Regions from separate parts of the Kyrpidia sp. genome, predicted to be linked through region 2. Evidence: riboswitches for the same ligand, from Rfam matches in the RefSeq annotation. Region 2 holds a riboswitch; the other holds the start of a gene.

Region 1 (4,412 bases), on a different contig from region 2:
CAGCCCGGTTTCCCACAAAATTCGTTCAACCACCTGCCGGTCGTGGTTTGTTTCGCCGCGCCACGGCCTCAAGTGCGGATGGCGCCCCATCATGACCGTATCGTACACCGAAAACCCGCCGGCCACCAGGGGGGTCTGGGGCAATACCGCCATCCGCCGGGCCAACTGCCTTCTGGAATACGACGATACCGGCACTCCGTCCAGACTCACCCGGCCGCGATCCGGGGGCTCTATCCCCGTCACCAGGCGGACCAAGGTGCTCTTGCCCGCCCCATTCGGCCCGATTATCGCCAGGACCGTCCCCGGGGTCACGGAAAACGAAACATCCCGGAGAACCTCCCGGTCTCCGTATGATTTACAAAGCCCGATCGCTTCTAATCTCGCCCCGTCCATCTCGCGCCCCCTTCTCCGCACCCCAATTCGTCGACCCGGCCGACCCCTCGCTACCGCCCCTGCCGGTGAAGCAGATACGCAAAAAATGGCGCCCCGCAAAAAGCGGTGATCGCCCCGATGGGGATCTCTTGCCCGGGAACCAAGGTGCGGGCGGCGTTATCCGCCCAGAGTAAAAACACGCCGCCCCCCAGGGCAGACAGCGGCAGCAAGGTACGGTGGTCCGGTCCAGCCAGGATGCGAAGCACATGAGGGACCACCAAGCCGACAAACCCGATGATCCCGGCTACGGACACCGCTGCCGCCGTCATGAGGGAGGACGCCCCCAAAATCACCAGCCGGGCAGCCCCCACGTCCACCCCGAGATGTGCCGCTTCCTCTTCACCCAGGGTCAGGACATTCAGGTTCCGCGCTTCCCACCAAACCATCGTCAACCCCAGGACAGTGGCGGGAACCAAACTCCAGATCAGCCGGGGATCCCGATTGGCCAGGCTTCCCAACAGCCATAGCATCACATTGGGCAGTCGGTTTGATGCGGCCACCATCAACACGGTGAGGATGGCTCCAAAAAACGATTGGACCACTACCCCGGCGAGAATCAGCGTATTGTTCCGGGAACCCGGCCCCCGGATCGAGCCCAGCCAAAACACCGCCGCCAACCCGACAAGGCCGCCGACAAAAGCCAGCCCCGGGACGGCGAACAAGCCGTACAGGCCCACCTGTCCCCCGAACAGAATACCCGCCACCGCCCCCAGGGCCGCCCCGGAAGACACGCCGAGGATAAAAGGGTCCGCCAGGGGGTTGCGTAACACCCCTTGATAAGCCGCGCCCGCGGCCCCGAGAGCCGCCCCGACCAAAAGGGCCAGAACCGCCCGGGGGAAGCGGATCTCCCATACCACCGCCTGAACCCAGCCCCCGGCAGCCTCCGGGGCTTTGGCACCCGGTCCCGCCAGTATCGCCCGCCAGAGGCTGTCCAGATCCGTGGCGGTCGGTCCGATGGCCACACTGGCGGCCAGGGACACGGCGACGGCGGCCAACCAGACCCCGACCCACATCCATGACCGACGACGATCTTTTCTCATGGCTGCGGCTCAGGGTTGGAACAACTGCGGATAGAAGAGCTTGGCCAGGGTTTCCGCTCCGTCGACGATCCGGGGGCCCGGGCGACTCACCAAGTCCGAGTCGACGGAATACACCCGGTTATTGCGCACGGCATCCACGACTTGCCATCCGGGCCGCTGTTTCGGCTTGTCCACGGCATCCGGCACGTAATATCCGTAGGTCACCACGATCACCTGGGGATTCTTTTGCATCAGCATTTCGGCGTTCATCGGCTGCCACCCGTTTAGATCCGACGCCACGTTGATGCCTCCGGCCAGACGGATCAGCTCGTCCATAAACGTGTGGCTCCCCGCCGTATATAATTGGTTCGGATCGGCCTCCACGTAGACCCTCACCCGTTTGTCCGGTGGGATTTGCGACACTTTGGCCGCAATGGCCGAAGCTTTGGCCTTCATTTGATTGACCAAGGCCGCGGCCTGGGATGTACGGTTCGTGATCTCGCCCAGTGCCTGGATAGTCTGATAGACCGCCTCCAGACTTTGAGGGTCGTACATCACGGCGGTCAGCCCAGCGTTTCTCACCGTCTGAACAATGCTCTCATTGTGAGAACCGAGCACCACCAGGTCGGGGTGAAGGGCCACCAGCCGCTCGATGGGCGGGTTCAATCCGTCCAGGACCGCTTCCACCTTTTTTTGAACCCCCGGAGGATAGTTGTCCCACGTCGTGACGCCCACCACCCTCCGATCCAGACCCAGGGCAAACAGGATCTCCGTATGACTGGGGATCAAAGAGACGATCCGCCGGGGTTCCCGGGCAATGGTCACCGATGTCCCGCTGTCATCTTTGATCGTGAGCGGATAGTGGGTGACTGCCGGCGGACTCGCCCCTCCTTGGGGCGACGCGGAAGGAGCCGCCCCAGTTCCGCAGGAAGAAAGAATCAAGATCACCGCGAAAAGAACGAGGACCGTCCAGAACTTTCGCTTCCCATCCATTCGGACCATGTCCGAGCCTCCCTCATCTCCGAATGTGCCTTCTCCTCCGGGGGAGGGGCCGGGGAAAGGCTGTCTCCGAAGCAGGGCCGGGATATGCCCGGCCGGGCTCTTGACTGATTCCCGAAGCCCAAAAAGAAAACCCGGCTTTCGCCGGGGCGATACTGTTCGGGCGGCAGGGTCTTCACGTCCTTCCCCTCGCCGCCTCCCCCCGGCCTTTCCGCGAAGGCCCCTCGGGAGTTCGACCGGGTAGGTCTCCTGGCTTCCGGGTCTTCGCGCGCTTTCGCCTTCCCCGCGATGGGCGAGTGGCATCTTGAAAACGCACTCTCCGGTTACAGTGGCGGGACCGCCCGGGATTCTCACCCGGTTCCCCGTTACGCCCCGAAGGGCACCCGGCCTGTCTCCGTTGCACAATACATGAATCCGCATCCCCAGTATAACGACTCCCGCCTTGCCCGGCAAGCTGGCCTCCTTCTCAAACGACCGTTTGGATGATATACTCAACCTGTCCCCGAAGCCTCGGAGAGCAATCCCATTCACACGAAAGGAGACACGGCACCATGCATCCATTCACCCGCGAGCATGATGAACTGCGCAGTGCCATTCGGCAATTCCTGCAGAAAGAGATCGCCCCCCATGTCGACGAGTGGGAGCGGGCGGAGCAGGTGCCCCGGACCGTGCTGCGCAAGATGGGCGAACTCGGCTATTTTGGCTTGAATATTGCGGAAGAGTATGGAGGAAGTGGGGAAAATCCCTTGGCGGAAGCAGTGCTGCATGAAGAACTCGGCCGGCTCAACGCCTCGGGATTCGCCAATACCGTGGGCGTCCACATCGGCATCGCCATGCGCCCGGTCTATCGCTTCGGCACCGAAGAACAAAAACAAGCCTATGTGGTCCCCGGGGTTCAAGGAGAAAAAATCGGGGCCTTGGCCATCACCGAACCCGGGGCGGGATCGGACGTGGCGGCCATCAGCACCCGGGCGGTGCGGGAAGGCGACAGTTACGTCCTTTCCGGAAACAAAATTTTTATCACCAACGGGGTCTATGCGGATTTTTACGTGGTGGCGGCAAAAACCGATCCCCAGGCAGGGCATCGGGGTGTGACCTTATTTATCGTCGAGCGGGATGACGCAGGATTTCACGTGCAGCGCAAGTTAGAAAAAGTAGGAAACCACGCTTCGGATACGGCAGAACTCTTTTTCGATGAGTGCCGAATTCCTGCACACCGCAAGCTCGGGGAGGAAAATAAAGGATTTTATCTGGTGATGCACAATTTTCAATGGGAAAGGCTGATGATCGCCCTGCAAACCCTGGGGACCGCCCAGGCGGCCTTAGATATGGCTGTGGAGTACGCGAAAACCCGTCAGCAGTTCGGCGGTCCCCTCACCCAGTTCCAGGTCATTCGCCACCGGTTGGTCGACATGGCGGTGGAGGTGGAAAAGGCGCGCCAGTTGACCTATCACGCCCTGGACCTGTTCGCCCAAGGGGTGGATGCAGTGGCTGAAACCTCCATGGCCAAGCTCACCGCCACGGAAACGGCCTGCAAAGTGGCGGATGAAGCGCTGCAGATTCACGGCGGATATGGGTACGTCAACGAATATCCGATCCAGCGGGCTTGGCGGGACATGCGCGTAACCCGGATCTACGGCGGAACGAGCGAAATCATGAAAGAGATTATCGCCAAGCGAATGGGGCTTCTCCCCTAAAAGCAGCGGAGAGGGGGATGTGACCAGACCCTCAACGGTGGTCACGGATCCCCCGGATCTGCCCCTCGCCCCCTGCTGTATACTTGAATCTTCTCGGTCAGCCGGGTGTTGCGCAACACCGGCCGAGTGTTGCGCACCGCCAGGCCCAGGGCCCGGGGCATGCCGATCAACCCACAGAGTTTCTTCGCCCGGGTGATCCCCGTATAGAGGAGATTTCGGTACAAGAGGATGTAGTGGCTCGTGGTCATGGGGATCAGCACCACGG
Region 2 (4,412 bases):
CGGGGTGATGTCCTTGCCGAATTCGGTCAGGGACGGGTCACTGTTGCCTTTGCCCATGTCGCCGAACACCTGGTCGTAGGTGCGATTTTCTTTGATGACATAGATCACGTGCTTAATCGGGGAATTCTGGCCGAGGAATCGGGGGATGGGAAACCGGTCCGTCCGGCCGTCACCAGGGCGCCCGTTGGACCCAGGCCCATAAGCGGGTTGATTGTTGCGCTTCACTTGCTCGGTGTAACGCAGGAGTTCGCCTGGGTTCGGGGCGTCAATGATGGAAAGAGTGCCGCTTATCATATTCCCGATATACTGCCCTTGAGTGTTGGGTCCGGCCCCGAGGCCCTTGGCGTTAATGACCAGGATCTGCTTTCCCCTGTCCGTTGTGTATACTCCAGTGGGGTACCAACCGGTGGGGATGAGGCCTTTGACATCAGCCCGGGCGGTGGGGGACCCTTTGCCGAGATCGACGACGGCGATGTCGTTGTTGCCGGCATTGGCCACGTAGAGGGTGCGGCCATCCGGGCTCACGGTGAGGGCATCCGGTTGGCTTCCGGGCAGGGCGCCTCGATAGGGAGCGAGGGAAATGGTCTGAACGACCTTTTGCCGGGAAGGGTCGATCACCGAGAGGGTATCACTGTCCGAGTTGGCCACATAGATCGCGCCGGTGCGGGGGTTCAGGGCCAGGGCATTCGGGTGAAGACCGACCTTGATGGTGGCCTGGGTCTGTAGGGTGTCCGGATCCAGAGCGGTCACCGTGTCTTCGCCCCAGTTGGTGACGTAAAGGGTTTTTCCGTCTTGGGAGAGAAGAGAGGTGTACGGGTATTGGCCGACGTTCCCCTGGGCCACCACCTTGCCCGTGGAGGTGTCGATTTTGACCACGGTATTATACAGGTTATTGACGACATACAAGAAGCCGCCGTCTGCCGAAACGGTCAGTCCCGCGGGATACGCATTTCCCTTTTGGTTATTGGCCTTGGGCCCCGGGGTTAGACCGATGAGCACAATGGGGGATTGCTCGGACAGTTGGCCGTCGCGAAGCTGGAACACGCGGATCTTGTTGTTACCGCCTGCCGAGGCGTACAGCGTCTTTCCGTCCGGGCTAAAAGCCACGCCGAGATAGAGGGCTTCCGGAGACTTGTAGGGTATGGTCTGAATGACCTTTTGCTGTTTGAGATCAATGACTTGAAGGGACTGGGTGCCTTGCCCGTCGTTCGAGACCACCAGGTATCGACCGTCTGGGCTGAGGGCGCCACCCATCGGGAAATCTCCCAGGGTGACCTGCTTCCCAGCGGGGGTCACGACCCAGTCGTAGGAGGTGACCGCGGTGCCATTTGATTGAGGCCCGGCCTCCCGGGCCCATGCGGATCCCGGTGCTAAGCCGGTCCCTAACATGAGCGCAGCCATGGCTGCACCCGCCACCCACCTTTTTCGTGCAATCCTCCGCTCCTTCATGCGCCTCTCCTCCTTGTTTTGTTGATTCTTCCAACGCCCGGCAATTACCGGACATGTCCTATGATAGACCCGGCGTGTAAAGATAGAAACGTTATAAATCTGAAGATTGTGTAATGTTTGTGGGTCATAGTACTGCGAAAAAAGGATCATGTGACGCATGCTTGACAGACCATACAATCGTCAGTAAACTGTTTTCAACGAAACCCGGCTTGGTGGGCGGGTGACGTATCTGTACAGTTGCAGTGTTGGAGCGTGAGAGATCGTTCTTTTCTTAACAATTTCATACCTGGAACGGGTGCCCGAGGCCATTGTTCGGAAAGAGCGCTGGCTCGGGAAAACGGGAAGTCGGGTGCAAGTCCCGCGCGGTCCCGCCACTGTAACGAGGAACTGCCTTACATGGCGCCACTGGGAAACTGGGAAGGCGTAGGGCAGTGATGAATCGAAGCCAGGATACCGGCCCGTTTCCAAAAGAACTCTACCCTACGAGGTATAGGGGGTGGTTCACTGTGAGGCGATCGCACCGTTCTTTGCCTGGTGTCCTCTGCTTGATGCGGGATTTCGCAGGACTGGCCGGAGCACAGAAAAGCAGGTCTTTGAGCGGTGATGAATGGTCCGGATGTTTGAAAACCCCTTAACATGTTCGTGGTTAAGGGGTTTTGCTATGTCCTGAAGAAAACAAGACGGTCGAAGATTTGGGGGAGTGAAGATGGTCAGGTGGGTTATTCTGGTTCTGTTTATGGCCTTTTGGCTCCCGCGCCAAGCTTATGCCATGCACATTATGGAAGGCTATCTTCCCTTGGGTTGGTGTCTTTTTTGGGCGGTGCTATGTCTGCCCGCTTTAATCCTCGGGACTCGTTCTTTACAAAAACAAGCCGGAGACAATCTGAAGATGAAGCTTGTATTGGCGCTTTCGGCGGCCTTTGCTTTTGTGCTGTCGGCTCTCAAACTCCCATCGGTCACAGGAAGCAGTTCACATCCGACCGGAGTGGGTCTGGGGGCTGTTTTGTTCGGTCCTATGGCGATGAGTGTCGTCGGTTGCATCATCCTATTGTTTCAGGCGTTGCTCCTGGCCCATGGCGGGATCACGACCCTTGGCGCCAACACGTTCTCCATGGCCGTTGTCGGGCCCACAGTGTCCTATCTTGTATTCCGTGTGGTCCATAAATATGGATTCGGGCGAGGAGTAGCTGTATTTCTTGCCGCCGCTTTGGGTGACTTATCGACATATGTCACGACGTCGTTCCAGTTGGCTTTAGCGTTTCCCGCCCCTATCGGGGGAGTAGCGGCATCATTTTGGAAATTCGCATCGATTTTTGCCGTCACCCAGGTTCCGCTCGCCGTCAGCGAAGGGCTGCTCACGGTTATCATGGTGAACTGGGTGATGAAATACAATCCCGAGGTTCTGAGCCGAGCGATGAACCTGGCTGAGGAGGCGCACCATGAGGCATAACCATCATCGGCGTTGGGGGAAAAATGGATTTCTCGGTTTATTGGCGGTCGCTTTAGCGGCATTGCCGTTATTGACTCTCAGAACAGCGGAGTTCCAAGGATCGGATGATCAAGGGAAGGAGATGGTACACCAACTGGATCCGAACTACCGGCCCTGGTTTTCCCCTTTATGGGAACCCCCGGGCAGTGAGATCGAGAGTTTGCTGTTTTCCCTCCAGGCAGCCTTGGGTGCCGGGGTTGTCGGCTATTCCATTGGCTATCTTCATGCCCGCAGAAGGGATCGCCATGAGTCCGGTTGATCGATGGGCCCATGCCAACCGGTGGCGCAGGCTCCATCCGCTGCAAAAAACAGTTTTTGCCGCGGCTTTGGGAGGAAGTGCGTTTGTCTTTCCAACGCCGGTAGCGGCGATTATACCTGTGATCGCGGGACTTTTCCTGAGATACGGGGCCGGGATCCCCATACGGGCGTTCCTTCGCTTCATGGCGCTGCCGTTGTCGTTTTTGTCGCTTGGTGCGATCCCGCTCTTGGTTCAAGTACAGCCTTCAGGACTTCCCCTTGTTTGCTCGATGGATGGAATCCCCGGCTGGTGGATTGGAGTGAACGGAGAAGGGGTTCGGACGGCGGTGACCGTGTGGGTCAGGGCGCTGGCCGTAACCTCTTCGATGTACGTCCTGGCGCTTACCACGCCGGTGCCGGATCTCGTGGACATGTTGCGCCGGGTGAACGTGCCCGAGATTCTCTTGGAAGTGATGCATCTCATGTATCGCTATTTGTTTATTCTCATGGAAATGGCTCAACAAACGTATGTGGCTCAGTCCTCTCGGCTGGGGTATCGGTCATGGAGCCGGAGCTTGTCTTCCCTTGGTCGTCTGGGGGCGGCGTTGGCCGTCAAGAGCCGACTGGAGGTGGAGGATCTGTACCGAGCACTGATCTCGCGGGGGTACCGCGGGCGACTGACCGTCCTGCCGCCTCCATGGGCGGTGTGTCTCAAAACCGCCGCCTGGATGGGCGCGGCCGTGGTGGGTCTGGCGGTTGCGGCTTGGCTTGTGGGGAGGCGGTTGCATGGATAAGCCGACCTTCGCATTAGAAGGCGTCGAGTATAACTATGAAGATGGAACCCAAGCTCTGCAGGGCGTATCCCTAGGTATTGAACGCGGAAAAAAAGTCGCTTTTCTTGGTTCCAACGGTGCGGGAAAATCGACGTTATTCCTGCATTTGAACGGGATTTTGCGCCCGTTTCGCGGCCGAATCCTTTTTCGGGGGCAGGAGGTTCGGTACGCCCGCAAAGAGCTTGCTCGACTGCGAGCCAAGGTCGGGATCGTCTTTCAGAACCCGGATCGACAAGTTGTGATCGGTCATGTATGGGAGGATGTGTCTTTTGGGCCTATGAACTTGGGGTTGTCCCCGCCTGAAGTTGAGGCGAGGGTGGAGGAGGCACTCAACATCACCGGACTTTGGGATCTGCGGGACAAGGCCGTGCATCTCCTCAGTTACGGCCAAAAAAAGCGGGTTG

The links. Region 2 has a riboswitch for cobalamin ahead of K6T64_RS08090 (energy-coupling factor ABC transporter permease). Riboswitches for the same ligand answer to the same signal wherever they lie in the genome.
Region 1: it holds a riboswitch for cobalamin, as region 2 does, so the genes downstream of both, K6T64_RS01575 (ABC transporter substrate-binding protein) here and K6T64_RS08090 (energy-coupling factor ABC transporter permease) in region 2, are expected to answer to the same signal.

Annotation. Positions count from the first base shown of each region.
Region 1 covers NZ_JAILZZ010000002.1:14,855-19,266, reverse strand. The annotation lists gene K6T64_RS01585 (ABC transporter ATP-binding protein) at 1-393, opposite strand, end outside; gene K6T64_RS01580 (FecCD family ABC transporter permease) at 444-1,472, opposite strand; gene K6T64_RS01575 (ABC transporter substrate-binding protein) at 1,482-2,453, opposite strand; cobalamin riboswitch at 2,673-2,852, opposite strand; gene K6T64_RS01570 (acyl-CoA dehydrogenase family protein) at 3,002-4,147, shown strand; gene recD2 (SF1B family DNA helicase RecD2) at 4,189-4,412, opposite strand, start outside.
Region 2 covers NZ_JAILZZ010000016.1:48,494-52,905, forward strand. The annotation lists gene K6T64_RS08085 (bifunctional YncE family protein/alkaline phosphatase family protein) at 1-1,449, opposite strand, end outside; cobalamin riboswitch at 1,726-1,925, shown strand; gene K6T64_RS08090 (energy-coupling factor ABC transporter permease) at 2,156-2,899, shown strand; gene K6T64_RS08095 (energy-coupling factor ABC transporter substrate-binding protein) at 2,889-3,197, shown strand; gene cbiQ (cobalt ECF transporter T component CbiQ) at 3,184-3,969, shown strand; gene K6T64_RS08105 (energy-coupling factor ABC transporter ATP-binding protein) at 3,962-4,412, shown strand, end outside.